DNA from 3 places in the Ectobacillus sp. genome. Region 1 is predicted to be linked to each of the others. Evidence: riboswitches for the same ligand, from Rfam matches in the RefSeq annotation. Region 1 holds a riboswitch; each other region holds the start of a gene.
The links. Region 1 has a riboswitch for S-adenosylmethionine ahead of AC11ZT_RS02525 (methionine ABC transporter ATP-binding protein). Riboswitches for the same ligand answer to the same signal wherever they lie in the genome.
Positions count from the first base shown of each region.

Region 2: another riboswitch for S-adenosylmethionine. It lies ahead of AC11ZT_RS04700 (MetQ/NlpA family ABC transporter substrate-binding protein); the one in region 1 lies ahead of AC11ZT_RS02525 (methionine ABC transporter ATP-binding protein).
Region 3: another riboswitch for S-adenosylmethionine. It lies ahead of AC11ZT_RS01350 (bifunctional homocysteine S-methyltransferase/methylenetetrahydrofolate reductase); the one in region 1 lies ahead of AC11ZT_RS02525 (methionine ABC transporter ATP-binding protein).

Region 1 is NZ_JBXKMX010000055.1:372-5,403, reverse strand. It holds gene AC11ZT_RS02530 (MetQ/NlpA family ABC transporter substrate-binding protein) at 66-890, shown strand; SAM riboswitch class I at 978-1,084, shown strand; gene AC11ZT_RS02525 (methionine ABC transporter ATP-binding protein) at 1,152-2,165, shown strand; gene AC11ZT_RS02520 (methionine ABC transporter permease) at 2,155-2,817, shown strand; gene AC11ZT_RS02515 (MetQ/NlpA family ABC transporter substrate-binding protein) at 2,851-3,681, shown strand; gene AC11ZT_RS02510 (iron-containing alcohol dehydrogenase family protein) at 3,761-4,873, shown strand; partial or broken gene AC11ZT_RS02505 (YqhG family protein) at 4,943-5,032, opposite strand, start outside.
Region 2 is NZ_JBXKMX010000097.1:31-5,213, reverse strand. It holds gene AC11ZT_RS04720 (class I SAM-dependent methyltransferase) at 1-558, shown strand, start outside; gene AC11ZT_RS04715 (hypothetical protein) at 626-940, opposite strand; gene AC11ZT_RS04710 (hypothetical protein) at 1,070-1,837, shown strand; gene AC11ZT_RS04705 (aldo/keto reductase) at 1,925-2,914, shown strand; SAM riboswitch class I at 3,079-3,184, shown strand; gene AC11ZT_RS04700 (MetQ/NlpA family ABC transporter substrate-binding protein) at 3,425-4,249, shown strand; partial or broken gene AC11ZT_RS04695 (M20 family metallopeptidase) at 4,265-5,183, shown strand, end outside.
Region 3 is NZ_JBXKMX010000034.1:89-5,271, forward strand. It holds partial or broken gene AC11ZT_RS01350 (bifunctional homocysteine S-methyltransferase/methylenetetrahydrofolate reductase) at 1-1,531, opposite strand, end outside; SAM riboswitch class I at 1,604-1,712, opposite strand; SAM riboswitch class I at 1,922-2,033, shown strand; gene AC11ZT_RS01355 (methionine biosynthesis PLP-dependent protein) at 2,098-3,210, shown strand; gene metC (cystathionine beta-lyase) at 3,207-4,367, shown strand; gene AC11ZT_RS01365 (ArsR/SmtB family transcription factor) at 4,777-5,064, shown strand.

The sequences.
Region 1 (5,032 bases):
GGCTTTTTGTGTTGTTTGGAAAACTATGTAGGAAAATAAGTCAGGAATTGAAGGGGGATTATGTTATGAAGAAATTAGCAGTATTGGTCGTGTTATTGATTTCAATTGGTGTTTTAGCAGCGTGCGGGGGACAAGCTCAAACGTCATCCACAAAGAAAGAACTTAAAATAGGTGCAACAGCAGGACCATATTCAGATATGATAACGAAAGCAATTAAACCGCAGTTAGAGAAACAGGGCTATAAGGTGACGGTGGTAGAATTTAATGATTATATTCAACCAAACAAGTCGCTAGCAGAGGGAAGCATTGATGCGAATTTGTTTCAAAATAAGTTGTATATGGAAACATTCGCTAAGCAAAATAATATGCAGCTTTCTGAAGTTATAGCAGTACCAACAGCTCCAATGGGGATCTACTCCAAAAAATATAAATCATTGAATGATATAAAGGAAGGCAGTGCCATTGCCATTCCGAATGATCCAGTAAACGCAGCTCGTGCACTATTAATCTTACAGGATGCAGGTCTTATAAAAATTGATGCAAATGTAAACCCATTAACTGTATCTGAAAAAGATGTGAAAGAGAATACGAAAAAACTTGTATTTAAGCCGATTGAAGCAGCGCAACTGCCTCGTGCCATTGATAGTATCGATCTATCTGCCGTACCAGGTAACTTTGCACTTGCTGCAAAGCTTAATTTATTGGATGCTATACAGATAGAAAAATTGCGACCAGAGCATATCAACCGAGTTGTTGTTAATACGAAGGATGTAGACAGTCAATTTTCTAAGGATATAAAAGCTGCCGTGGAATCGAAAGAGTTTGAAACGATTATTGATAGCGACTTTAAAGGGTTTGGTAAACCAGCATGGATGTTGAATCGAAAGTAACAATCCGACACGAATCTACAAAAAATGATTGACAATTTTTAAGATTCATACTATTATTCAAGTTAGTTGAAAAATCGAATAATTTTTTACTTATCAAGAGTGACTGAGGGATCAGGCCCTATGACGTCCAGCAACCACCGAATTCGGGAAAGGTGCTACTTCCTGCAGAATACTTTTATTCTGAGAGATAAGTCGTAACAGTAGTCACGGTGCCTCTTTCAAATGAAAGAGGCTTTTTATGTTGCAAAGGAGAGAGAGCGTATGATTGAAATTCAACATGTCACGAAAGAATATGGTACAAAACATGGAAAGGTAAAAGCTGTCGACGATGTATCATTAACCATTCAAAAGGGAGAAATTTTTGGGATTGTTGGATACAGCGGTGCGGGAAAGAGCTCTTTACTTCGGTGTATGAATCTGCTTGAATCTCCTACCTCGGGCATTGTAAAAATAGAAGGAATAGAGCTGACAAAGCTTACAGGCAAGGAATTACGGAAGGCTAGACTAAAGATTGGTATGATTTTTCAGCATTTCTATTTAATTAGCTCGAAAACCGTACATGAAAATATTGCTTTTGCACTGAAAGCAGCTGGTAAAACTAAAACCGAAATTGATAAGAGAACAGATGAACTGTTAGAAATGGTAGGATTACATGATAAACGTGATGTATATCCTGCACAGCTCAGTGGCGGTCAAAAACAACGTGTTGGTATTGCTCGTGCGTTAGCGAATGATCCATCTGTGCTACTTTGTGATGAGGCTACTTCCGCACTTGATCCAAAAACTACGAAATCAATCTTAAAACTATTGCAATCTATTAATAAAAAGCTTGGTCTTACTATTGTATTAATTACGCATGAAATGGAAGTTGTAAAGGAAATATGTCATCGGATAGCCGTGATGCAAGAGGGTCATATTGTGGAGGAAGGAAACGTATATGACGTATTTGCTGATCCGAAAGAACCTATAACGGTGCAATTTATTGAGAGTGTTTTGCAATTTGAAATTCCAGAACGTATTATCGAAAAACGGACCGGAACGATTATTAAAATTCAGTTTAAAGGAAGCATTGCAGAAGAAGCTATTGTCTCTGATGTATTACAGACTTTTCGCGTTAAAGGAAATCTTCTACATGGAAAAATTGAATACATACAGGAAACACCGCTGGGGATTTTTGTAATGGAATTGATTGGTGAGAAGGATGAAGTACAGCGGGCGATTGACTATATAACATTGAAAACTCAACATGTCGAGGTGATCCATCATGGTATCTAACATTATTCAAATTCTACCTGACTTAAATAAAGCATTTTTTGAAACGCTCTACATGGTAGCACTTTCTCTTGTTGTTTCTATTTTAGTTGGCTTACCACTCGGTATTCTATTATTCGTTACGGATAAAGGGCTTTTTTTGGAAAATAAAGCACTAAAAACAATAGTAGGATTTTTTGTAAATATTATACGCTCCGTTCCGTTTATTATTTTACTTGTAGCACTTTTGCCGTTAACGAAGTTGCTTACGGGTACAACAATAGGTCCGACTGCTGCAACGGTATCATTATCGGTTGCTGCAATACCCTTCTTTGCACGTATTGTTGAAACGTCTTTTCGAGAAATCGATAAAGGAGTCATTGAAGCAGGTATAGCAATTGGAGCTACACCTTGGATGATTATTAAAGATGTACTCTTATCTGAAGCACGTTCTGGCATTGTACAGGGCATTACAATAACAACTATTAGTCTTGTTGCGTATTCAGCAATGGCTGGTATTGTTGGTGGCGGAGGAGTTGGGGATTTAGCTATCCGCTTTGGGTATTATCGATATGATAATACGGTTATGTTTACTACGGTTATTGTGTTAATTTGTCTTGTGCAAATCCTTCAATTTTTAGGAGATCGCATTGCAAGACAATTAAATAAAAAATAAATGAATTGTTCATCAATGAGGAGGACTTCAAGCATGAAGAAAGTAGCATTACTAATTGTTTTTGTATTATCACTCGGTCTGTTAGCAGCTTGTGCAGGACAAAATCAATCTCAAACAACAACGCAAAAAAAGGAAATTAAAATTGGTGCCACAACAGGTCCATACAGTGATATGGTTACGAAAGCAATCAAACCACAGTTAGAGAAGTTAGGTTATAAGGTAACTGTCGTAGAATTTAGTGATTATATTCAACCAAACAAAGCGTTAGCGGAAGGAAGCATTGATGCGAACCTATTCCAGCATAAAGTGTATATGGAGAATTTTGCAAAGCAAAATAATATGCAACTTTCTGAGTTAGTTGTTGTTCCAACAGCTCCAATGGGGATTTACTCAAATAAATACAAATCATTAAACGATGTTAAAGAAGGAAGCTCCATTGCAATTCCAAATGATCCTACGAACGCAGCACGTGCATTTGTTATTTTACAAGATGCAGGTCTTATTAAACTTGATACGAATGCAAATCCGTTAACTGTATCTGAAAAAGACGTGAAAGAGAATACAAAGAAACTTGTCTTTAAGCCAATTGAAGCAGCACAATTGCCACGAGCAGTGGAAAGTGTAGATTTATCTGCAGTTCCTGGTAACTTTGCATTAGCTGCAAAAATGAATTTATTGGATGCCCTTCAACTTGAAAAAATGCCGGATCAATACCGGAACCGCGTAGTTGTAAATACAAAAGATTTAGATAAGCAATTTGCGAAAGATTTGAAAACAGCTGTAGAATCAAAGGAATTTGAAGCAGAAATTGATAAAGATTTTAAAGGATTTGGAAAACCAGAATGGATGCTAAATAGAAAATAATAGGTTGGTAAGGTGACGTAATAGGCAGATTAAATCTCTTATTACGTCACTTCTTTTTACCTTAAAGGAGGAGAAAAAATTGAAAGAACAATTGGAAGTACGAGGAGCACCTCAACTGTACGTGTGTGATGTAAATGTTTTGGATTCTTTGGAAGGAAGATTGTTAAATAGTGGAATTACAAGTTGCTTAATTGTTCGCGGGGATGCCTCCTGGAAGGCGATTAGCCCTTATTTTCCATCTTTTTCACATGTACTTTGTCAATTTGAGGTGTATAGGGGAGAATGTACACTAGAGGAAGTGAATCGACTTTCTCGTAAGGTTCGAAAGGGTGCGTTTCAAGCAGTAATAGGAGTTGGCGGCGGAAAAATTCTAGATTTGGTAAAAGCAATTGGCAATGAGACACATACGTCAACCGTTCTTATTCCAACACTTGCTTCGACATGTGCTGCATGGACGCCATTAAGTGTATTTTACGATGAAACAGGAGTGTTTACTCACTATACCGTTTTTCCCTCAAGTACAAACATTGTTTTATTAGAGCCGCGTGTCATCTTGGCATCACCAATTCGTCTATTGAAGGCGGGCATTGCAGATACATTAGCGAAATGGTACGAAGCCAATGCATTAATCGAAAAGCTTTCTGATCCATCTATTTCGGTATTACTAGCCCACCATGCCGCGAAGTTATGCCGCGATGTTTTGTTAACGCTTGGTCAAGAGGCAATTACAAGTATGGAAGCTAAAACGGTAACACCTGCTTTTATTAAAGTCATTGAAACGATTATTGCTGTTGGTGGAATGGTTGGCGGCTATGGTGATCGTTTTGGAAGAGTAGCTGGGGCACATGCGATTCATAATGGATTGACAAAGGTGAATGAAACCCACTCCTTTTTACACGGGGAAAAAGTAGCTTACGGTATTTTTGCACAACTAGCAATTGAGAAAAAGTGGGACGAGATTGTGTTTTTACTGCCTTACTACAAACAATTTGGTTTTCCTTCCTCTCTTGCGGATTTTGGAATATCAATTGAAGATAAGAATGCCATTGAAACGATTGCGAAAACTGCGGTGCTTCCTCACGAGTCCATTCATCTTATGGGTACGATTACGAGTGAAACAGTTATTGCCGCCATACAGGAGCTAGAAAAGCTCGTTATGCAGCAAACAAAAGAAGGCATTCATGCAAAATAAGGTATATAAGAATGTGCATAGGTGATCGTGATACAATGGTATCACGTTTACCCATGCACATTTTTTATGTTAGGTGATTCGCTCTTTTGTAATATAGAACATGCCTCCGTTAATAATGGTAACTTGAATTTTCGGCTCATACTGTTCTTGTAATGCTTG
Region 2 (5,183 bases), on a different contig from region 1:
ATTGCGAAAAAATATGGGTGCCAAATGGTTGCAATTGATTTAAACCCTACTATGGTTGTGAAAGCGAAACAAAGTATTTTGCGAGAACGTGTAACAATCTCTCTTCTACAAGGCACCGTGGAAGCACTTCCATTTAAAAGTGGAACATTCGATGTTGTATTGTCAGAGTCAGTAATTGCATTTACAAATGTACAACAAACAATTGCAGAACTTAGGCGTGTCATACGACCAGGTGGATATTTAGCTTGTATTGAGATGTGTGCGGAACGGCCGTTCGATGACGAAGAACAAAGTGAACTTCGTGGCATATATGGTACAAAGGAATTTTTAACAGAGCAGCAGTGGTATGATTATTTGCAGCAATCCGGTTTTTCTGATATAAGAATGGTTGAGGGGAGTACGATTGCTAATATGGCGCACAGGGCAAAGGAAGTGCCAATTTGGGACGTTTCTCCAACGATTCCCCCTTCTTATTTGGAGTTATTGGAAAAACATGAAAAAATCTTAACAAAATATCAACACGTACTTGGTCATCGTTCATTTCTATGTAGAAAATAAAGGAATTCTCCCTCAGTAAAGTGCATGTCCTCACTGAAGGGAGTAGTTTACATAATTCTTGCGATGATTAAAAAAAGAATAAGGCTGCGAGTGTAATGCCGAAAATAAATCCAAAGGCAAGTTCCAAACCAAATTCGCCATAGGAATCATAGCCATATCCACTATATCCGGTCTTGTCATAGCCATAATAATCTTCATCACTGTATCTTGGACCGTAGCCAAAACCACCATTGTATGGTCGCTTGCTAATGGGCTCAATCCAAACAGACTCCTCTGTAATTTTCGTGATTTTTCCTACATGGAGGCCTCCTTCTATATCATGAATGCGCACAATTTTGCCATTGTATTGATGGCAAAGATGATAACAATCTTGCTTGTTCATCTTTTTTCCTCCTCTCATTTAAGCTACTATATAGTATATGGACTTGCTATAATAATGTTTGTGTATCTAACTATGTATGTGTCCACTTTTTTAATAGGAACCATCATCTGCATAGAAAGGAGGATTTAAATGCATCCAAGAAGTAAGGGATTTATAGCAATTATACTTATTTGTTTTCTTAGCATGTTAGTAGGCGGGTGTGCATCTGGACAAGCACATATTACGGTTCATGAAAATGGAAGCGCTGATGCGGATTTAACATTTGGACTAGAGCAACAAGTCAAAGCATATATTGGAACTTACAATCCATTTACAATGCTAGAAGATGAATTACACAATAATGGGTTTGTAATCAAGCCATTTGAAAGCCAAAGTGAGTTTGGTTTTCAGGCGTCGAAGCATTTGGAGAGTATTGGACTTGAACCAAAACAATCTGGTGTTGCTCATGCTGCAACTAAAGCAACACTTGAAAATAATGAATTTATTTCGTTTCATACAGAGCAAGTGGATAAGTATTTTTATTCGGTGTATTACGTTACGGGAAAACTGAACATTTCAAGCTATTATAATAATTTATTACAAGCAATAAACAAGCAATTTAAGGTTGCTCAGTCTGCTCCATCATTTGTAGCGAGTCAAATTAGACAAAACCTTGATTTGCGTGTGAAAGTATCTCTCCCTGTCAAAGCGATTACTTCAAATGCGAATAATGTATCGTTTGATGGGAAGGATTTGGAGTGGCAAATTGATCCTACTAGTGAAAATACAGTGACAATGGCGATTACTGTACCTAATGTCCAGCATATTATAACGGTAGCTGGTATCGTTCTCGTTTTCCTAATCGCCCTTATCCTATTTATCAAACGAAGAGCAGGAACGAAAAATCAAATTTCGTAATGCAAGAGATAATTGTTTAAAGTGCGCTCTTTCGGTCACTTATGCTATGCTTATTTGTGCATACACAATTGAAATGAGGGGAAACAAATGCTGAAACAAACGGCTATACCGCTTCGAACACTCGGAAAAACAGAATTGGAGATTTCCGCACTTGGTCTTGGATGTTGGCAATTTAGTAAAGGGAGCGGTATGGTAGGTCGGTTTTGGCCAGCTTTATCGCAGGACGACATTCGTAGCATTGTCAAGACTAGTTTACAAGGTGGAATCAATTGGTTTGATACCGCTGAAGTATATGGAAAAGGGCAGTCAGAGGAAGCATTAGCAGAAGCTTTGGTAATGCTTGGTGAAGAAGCAAAGGATGCTCTCGTTGCAACGAAGTGGTGGCCACTATTTCGATCTGCTAGTAGTATTACTTCTACAATCGATAATCGGATACATGCTTTAAAAGGCCGCACAATAGACTTGTATCAAATTCACCAACCCTATGCACTTTCAAATGTTCGCTCGCAGTTAATTGCAATGGCTTCGCTCATAAAGGAAGGAAAAATCCGTTATGCAGGCGTAAGTAATTTTAATGAATCAAAAATGAGGGAAGCTCATAAGGTTTTGCAGGAGTTCGGATACCCACTTGCCTCGAATCAGGTGAAGTATAGCCTACTTGATCGTCGCATTGAGAAAAACGGTATTATGGATGCTGCTAAAGAGCTAGGCATTACGATTATTGCGTATTCTCCACTTGAACAAGGAATATTATCGGGCAAGTTTCATAAAAATCCAGAACTTGTGAAAAAAATTACAGGACCTCGGAAATATTTATCCTATTTCAAACCTAGCGGTCTTGCAAAAACAAAGCCACTTATTGATCTTCTAGATAATTTAGCTTTAGAATATAACGTAACAACCAGTCAAATTGCATTAAATTGGTTAATTCATTTTCACGGAGACACAGTAGTGGCGATTCCAGGAGCATCAAAGATTCGACATGCAGAGGAAAATATCGGGACGCTTGGATTCAAATTATCGGAACAGCATCTTATTGAGATAGATAGGATGTCAAAGCAGGTAACTGCCAATTAAAATCGGAATACGATTTAACGAAAGGCACCTACTAGGTGTTCTTTTTTTATGCATATGATAAAATTCATTTAAATCCGATAAAAATAATGGGTGAAAACTATTGACTTTCTTTTACAAAATTATTAGAATAAAGACACTCTACAAAATATAATAAATTTTCCTATTTCTTATCAAGAGAGGTGGAGGGACTGGCCCTATGATACCTCGGCAGCGGATTCTCTTTGAATACTGTGCTAATTCCAGCAAGCAAAAGTGCTTGGAAGATAAGAAGAGTTTATAAATGTTTTCATATTTTTGTTAACATTTCAACCTCTTTCTATTTTCTAGAAAGAGGTTTTTTATTTGTAGTAGGGGATTACTTCACGTAAAGAAGCGTTGGATTATTACATGTACATAGTTAAAAAACATGGATTCCGTCAACCTACCATACCCTACTGCATGTGAACTATGGAAAATAAAAACGAGTTAGAAGTATCATCAGACTCACTCAAAAGGAAAAGGGGATTAACTATGAAAAAACTATTATTCGTTCTAGCTAGCATTCTACTAATCGTAACCGGATGCAGTAACAAAACATCTACAACTCAAGAAAAAACAATCAAGGTTGGTATTAGTGGATCTGACACACGTGTTTGGGATTTTGTTAAAGAAAAAGCAAAAAAGGAAGGTATTAATATTGAAATCGTCAAATTTTCGGACTACATTCAACCAAATCTTGCACTTAGCAATGGTGAAGTAGATGTGAATGCTTTTCAAACGGTGGCCTATTTCAATACCTTTAAGAAAGATCGTAATTTGGATCTAACAGCGATTGGAACGACAGTACTTGCGCCTTTAGGCTTGTATTCTAAAAAAATAAAGAGTGTGCAGGATTTGAAGAATGGGGATCAAATTGCAGTGCCGAATGACACAACGAATTTAGGACGTGGACTTATTCTTTTAGAAAAGGCAGGAATTATAAAGTTAAAGCAAGGTTTTGATGGTAAAGGTGGATTAGAAAATATTGTAGAAAACCCTAAAAATTTAAAAATAACTCCTGTGGCTGCTGGGCAAACCCCTCGTGCTATGGATGATGTTGCAGCTTCCATCATAAACAATGGTATTGCAGTTGATGCTGGATTTAACCCAACTAAAGATCCGATTTTTAGGGAAGACGAAACAGCTAAACCATATGTAAACATCATTGCGGCGCAAACGAAGCGTAAAGATGATCCAGCATTGAAAAAGTTAGTAGCGATTTATCAAACAGAAGAGGTTGCGAATTTTATTAAAGAAACATATAAAGGGGCTCAAATTCCAACATTTATTCCTATAAAGGATATTGAAAACTTGTAAAAAGGGGATGCTAATATGTCTGTAATACAAGCGGAAGAACAGCGTAATAGAATTATTGAAAATATCAATAGAGCAGAAGCAATATATATTGATACAAGTCATATTATTCATGACAATCCTGAAATTGGAAATCAAGAACATTTTGCTTCTCAAACCTTACGTGCTCTATTAGAGCAGGCTGGGTTTGAAATTACAAAAGATATTGCAGGACATGAAACAGGTTTTATAGCAAGGAAGCGATCTGGTAAACCAGGTCCTACCATTGGATATCTAGCTGAGTACGATGCACTTCCTGGTCTTGGTCATGCGTGTGGACATAATATTATAGGAACAACTAGTGTGGCAGCTGCAATTGCTGTAGCTGAGGTTATTGATGAGACTGGGGGAGAAATCATTGTTTTTGGCACACCTGCAGAAGAGGGGGGACCAAATGGAAGTGCAAAGGGAAGTTATGTAAGTGCTGGATTGTTTAAAGATGTGTCTGCCTGTTTAATGATTCATCCTCATAATAAAACGTCAACAACGAGTGAATCGCTTGCAGTTGATCCATTTGATTTTCACTTTTACGGTGTCCCGGCGCATGCAGCTGCATGCCCAGAAAAAGGGATAAATGCATTAGATGCAGTTCTATCTTTATTTAATGGTATAAACGCGCTTCGTCAACAATTATCAGCTGATGTTCGTATTCACGGTATTATTACGAATGGCGGTGATGCACCCAATATTATTCCAGCTTACGCATCGGCACGTTTTTTCATTCGTGCAAACACGCGTGTAGCATGCGAGAGAGTAACTGAAAAAGTGTTTAATATTGCAAAAGGAGCAGCACTTGCTACTGGAGCAACTTTAAAAATCGAGCAAACCCAGAACAAAATTGATAATCTATTATTAAATTCTACATTTGATGAAATTGTTGCTAATGAATTAGAGCAGC
Region 3 (5,183 bases), on a different contig from region 1:
TAACTGCCTCATATGTTTTCACTAACACTTCTTTATCAAAAATAGGTTGTGTTAAAAAATAATCTGCGCCTGCCTCGATTTTCTTCTCCATTCTTCGAACTGCTGCATCGAAGTGACGAACATTTGGATTAAAAGCCGCACCTATAGAAAATGATGTTGGCACACCAATAGATTTTCCTAGTGGAGATCGACCAGCATTTAATTCCTTTATCATTCGAATTAACTCGAATGAGGATACGTCAAATACAGATGTAGCACCCGGAAAATCGCCTACTCTAGCTGGATCCCCTGTTAAAGCTAATACTTCGTGGATTCCTAAAGAAGACAACCCTAGCAAATGCGAATGCAATCCAATTAAATTATGATCACGGCATGTTAAATGGGCCAGAACAGGAATATCATATCGCCGCAAAAGCGCTCCCATTGCCATATTTGAAATACGCGGACTTGCTAGGGAATTATCAGCAAGCGTAATTGCATCTGCTCCCGCATGCTTTAGCGCCTTTGCACCTTCAAAAAAGCGTTGCGTTACCAATTGCTTCGGCGGATCTAACTCTACAATAACGGTAGTTTCAAGTTTCGCCTTTTCTGACAAACTAGAATTGGTTGCTAGAACTGGCTGCGTAACAACAATAGGTGTGGGCCGAACTTTAATCTGTTTCTCATATATTGGCGATTGCCCATCCAATGCATGTCTCATTGCACGAATATGCTCTGGAGTCGTACCACAGCAACCACCAAGAAGACGAACTCCTTGCTCAATAAACCCTTTTGCCATATGTTCAAAATAATCTGCCGTTCCTTCGTACACATACTTTCCGTCATCATACTTTGGTAACCCAGCATTCGGATATGCGGATAAAAATCCTTCCTTTGGCAATGACACGGTTTCTAATGATTCAATCATGCGAAGCGGTCCCAGATGACAATTTAATCCTACAACATCAGCGCCCCTTTGTTGCAATTCAAGCAGTACTTGTTCAATATATCGACCGCTTTGCGTAAGGCCTGCTTCATGTAACGCAACTTGCGCCACAATAGGAAGATCTGTAGCCTTACGTAATACTCCAAGTGCATGGTAGAGCTCTATTTCATCATAAAATGTCTCCAGAAGAAGTCCATCTACCCCTTCTTCAAGTAATGTATTAGCTTGCTCCATAAGCATAAATTCTCGTTCAACCTCAGTCGTCATAACTGATCCAATATGTTTCATACCACCGATTGTGCCGAGTACAACTGTATTCGAATCAGCTGCTGTTCGAGCATTTCGAACCGCTGCACGATTAATTTGCTTCACATTATTTTCTAAGCCATACATCCGAAGTTTTCCTTCATTTGCCCCATACGTATGAGTTTGAATTACATCTGCTCCCGCTTCTACATAAAGCCTATGAATTCCACTAATTCGATCAGGCTCAGTTATATTTAACTCTTCAAAGCAGCTTTGTAAACCGTATGAATGGAGCATCGTCCCCATTGCCCCGTCCCCTATTAATATTCCTTGCCCTAGTCTCTCTTTTAAGTTGCCCATTTGCCACGCTCCTTATAGTCAAACCAAACAACCCCCACTTCCAATAAAAGAAGAGGGGGACATTTTTTCCTCCTCTTATCACGCAAAACCATCGTTTTGCAGGTTGTAGCACCGTTTCAAACACCTGTTTGAAGGTTGCCGGGCTTCATAGGGCCTATCCCTCCACCACTCTCGATAAGAGTTTCACCATTACCAGATCGTAAATATACAATTTTCCACTAATTTAGCATGGGTTACTCCAAAACGTCAATATATTTTCAGAAAAAAATGAATAATTTATTATTTTCGCACGTAATAATCCTTACTAATTCTTTCGAATAATCAAAAAATGTTTGCTTTTCTCTTGATATTGATATACTTTATTAGAAAGACTTCATACAATTCCATATATTCTTATCGAGAGAGGTAGAGGGACTGGCCCATTGACACCTCAGCAACCATTAACTTTGATGTTAACAAGGTGCTAATTCCAGCAGATTCATTTGAATTTGACAGATAAGAAGAAGTGCTGTTACTAAAACCTTCTTCTTATAGAAGGTTTTTTATTTTAATTAGGAGGGATTACTATGAAATTTATAGAGACAAAGCTCGCTCAAATTGGAAATAGAAGTGAGGACGTAACCGGAACCGTCAATCCTCCCGTATACTTTTCAACCGCCTATCGTCACGAAGGCATTGGACAATCAAGTGGCTATGATTATATTCGTACAGGTAATCCTACTCGCAAAATAGTGGAAGATGCAATTGCAGAATTAGAGGAAGGGGATCAGGGCTTTGCCTGTAGCTCAGGCATGGCTGCCATTACATTGCTTCTTTCCCTATTTCAATCAGGAGATGAAATAATTGTTTCAGAAGACTTATACGGAGGAACTTTTCGCTTACTACGTGATTATGAGGCAAAGTGGAATATTCGATGTAGATACGTAAACACATTGTATCCTGCTGAAGTGCAAGCAGCTATTACTCCACAAACGAAAGCAATTTTTCTAGAAACTCCAACAAATCCACTTATGCATACTGCTGATATTGAAGCAATTGCTACGATCGCCCACGAGCATAATGTGCTGCTTATCGTTGATAATACGTTTTACACACCTATTTTACAGCAGCCTCTTCGCCTTGGTGCTGATATTGTTATTCACAGCGCTACCAAATATTTAGGTGGCCATAATGACGTACTCAGCGGCCTTATCGTCGCAAAAGGAAAAACATTATGCGAATCTCTGGCCTATTATCATAATTCCTCAGGGGCAGTGTTAAGTCCCTTCGACTCATGGCTTCTTATGCGCGGTATGAAAACATTATCTCTTCGAATGAACAAACACGAAGAAAATGCGAAGCAATTAGTATCCTACCTACAAAAAATAGATGAAGTAACCGATGTATTGTATCCAGGACGCGGAGGTATGCTTTCATTCCGTTTAGCACGGGAAGAATGGATAAATCCATTCTTGCAAGCACTCTCCCTTATTACATTTGCTGAAAGTCTTGGTGGAGTGGAAAGCTTAATCACTTATCCTGCTACACAAACGCATGCTGATATTCCTGTTGAAATTCGAACACAACGGGGAATTTGTAACCGTCTATTACGTTTTTCAGTAGGAATTGAACATATCACCGATTTAATGACAGATCTAGAAAGAGCATTCGCTGCTCTTCACAAGGAGGTAGAAGCATGACTGAATCCTATTCCGTACAAACATTATTACTTCACAATAGTCACAAAGTAGACCCCCATACAGGGGCAGTGAGTGTACCGATATACAATACAAGCACATTTCACCAAACTAGTGTCAATGAGTTTGGGAAATACGATTATAGTCGTTCTGGCAACCCTACTAGAGAAGCGTTAGAAGAAACCATCGCTGAGTTAGAAGGAGGGACAAGAGGCTTTGCATTTTCATCAGGAATGGCAGCCATCTCGACAAGCTTTTTATTACTATCACAAGGAGATCATGTAGTTATTTCAGAAGATGTATACGGTGGCACGTATCGCATGATTACAGAAGTTTTATCTCGCTATGGCATTTTACATACATTCGTAGATATGACAGATATAGAAGCTGTTACCGATGCCATCTTACCAAATACAAAATTATTCTATGTTGAAACGCCTTCTAATCCGCTGTTAAAGGTTACAGATATTCAAGCAATCTCCTGTTTAGCAAAAAGGATTGGTGCTCTTACATTCGTTGATAATACATTCTTAACTCCGCTATATCAGCAACCTCTTACTCTTGGTGCAGACGTTGTTCTGCACAGTGCTACAAAGTTCCTGTCGGGTCATAGCGATGTTACAGCGGGTTTAGCTGTTGTAAAGGATGAACAGCTAGGAGAACGCCTTGCTTTCTTACAAAATGCTTTTGGTGCTATACTTGGACCCCATGATAGCTGGCTGGTACTACGCGGCATAAAAACCTTACATGTCCGACTTGAACAGTCTGCCTATTCTGCCCAAAAACTCGCTTCCTATTTACAGCATCATGAAAAAATAAAATGTGTGTATTATCCTGGTCTTAAAGAACATACCGGTTATGAGATTCAGCAAAAACAAGCAAAACATCCTGGTGCTGTGTTTTCATTTGAATTAAAAAATGAGTCTGCGCTACAAACCTTTCTAGAACACATAACATTGCCTGTATTTGCAGTTAGTCTAGGAGCTGTGGAATCCATTCTCTCCTATCCGGCCACTATGTCACACGCCGCGATGAAGGAAGAGGAACGTCAAAAACGTGGTATAACTCGCTGCCTGTTACGACTCTCTGTAGGATTAGAAAACTACGAAGATCTACAACAAGATTTCACAAATGCTTTAGCCCATATTGACAAATTATAAACAAAAAAGGAGGGAAGACACGCTGTTCTTCTCTCCTCTCTTTATATAATATCCTCGCCTTAAACTACATTTCTGTTCTTCATCCTATTCACTACATAAAGAGACATAAATATGATACAATTAGGGAGTTGATTATTACAAAATTGTTACAAAAATCATGCGAATAACTCCATATCTTTACATTAACTTTAAATTTATGCTAAGTAGTAGCCTACACAAATATATAACAATCACTTAAGTTGATATTTCATTGTAATGACTTATTTCTATGAGGAAATTTACACAGCTACACTTTTCTTACGATTTCTTTACTTTTTGACTAAATATTTGCAACATGTATACTATTTATCATAAAATTTTGTTATGTATATGTATGGTGCTATTAGTATATATGGAGGTGTTACCTTACATGATCGATTCATTCCAAGAAGAAACAGAGAAATTTGAGGGAAATGCAGAGATGTTAAAAGTCCTTGCTCACCCTGTTCGCCTTTGTATTGTGAAAGGATTGATTGACCGTGGTGCATGCAACGTATCTACAATGTATACACGTCTTAATATGCCTCAATCAACCATTTCACAGCATCTTGCAAAGCTAAAAAGTGCAAAAATCGTAACGAGTGAAAGAAAAGGGTTGGAAATATATTATAATGTAGAAAATAAAAAAGTAATCCAACTCGTAAACGTATTATTTTAACTAGGGGAAAAGGTAAGCAACATTCACTTTCAATGTTGCTTTCTCACTTTACTTACCCCGTACTTACCCTGATAAGCTGAATGCTTTCCCACTACTCTCCCTTACTATAAATCGCCGCT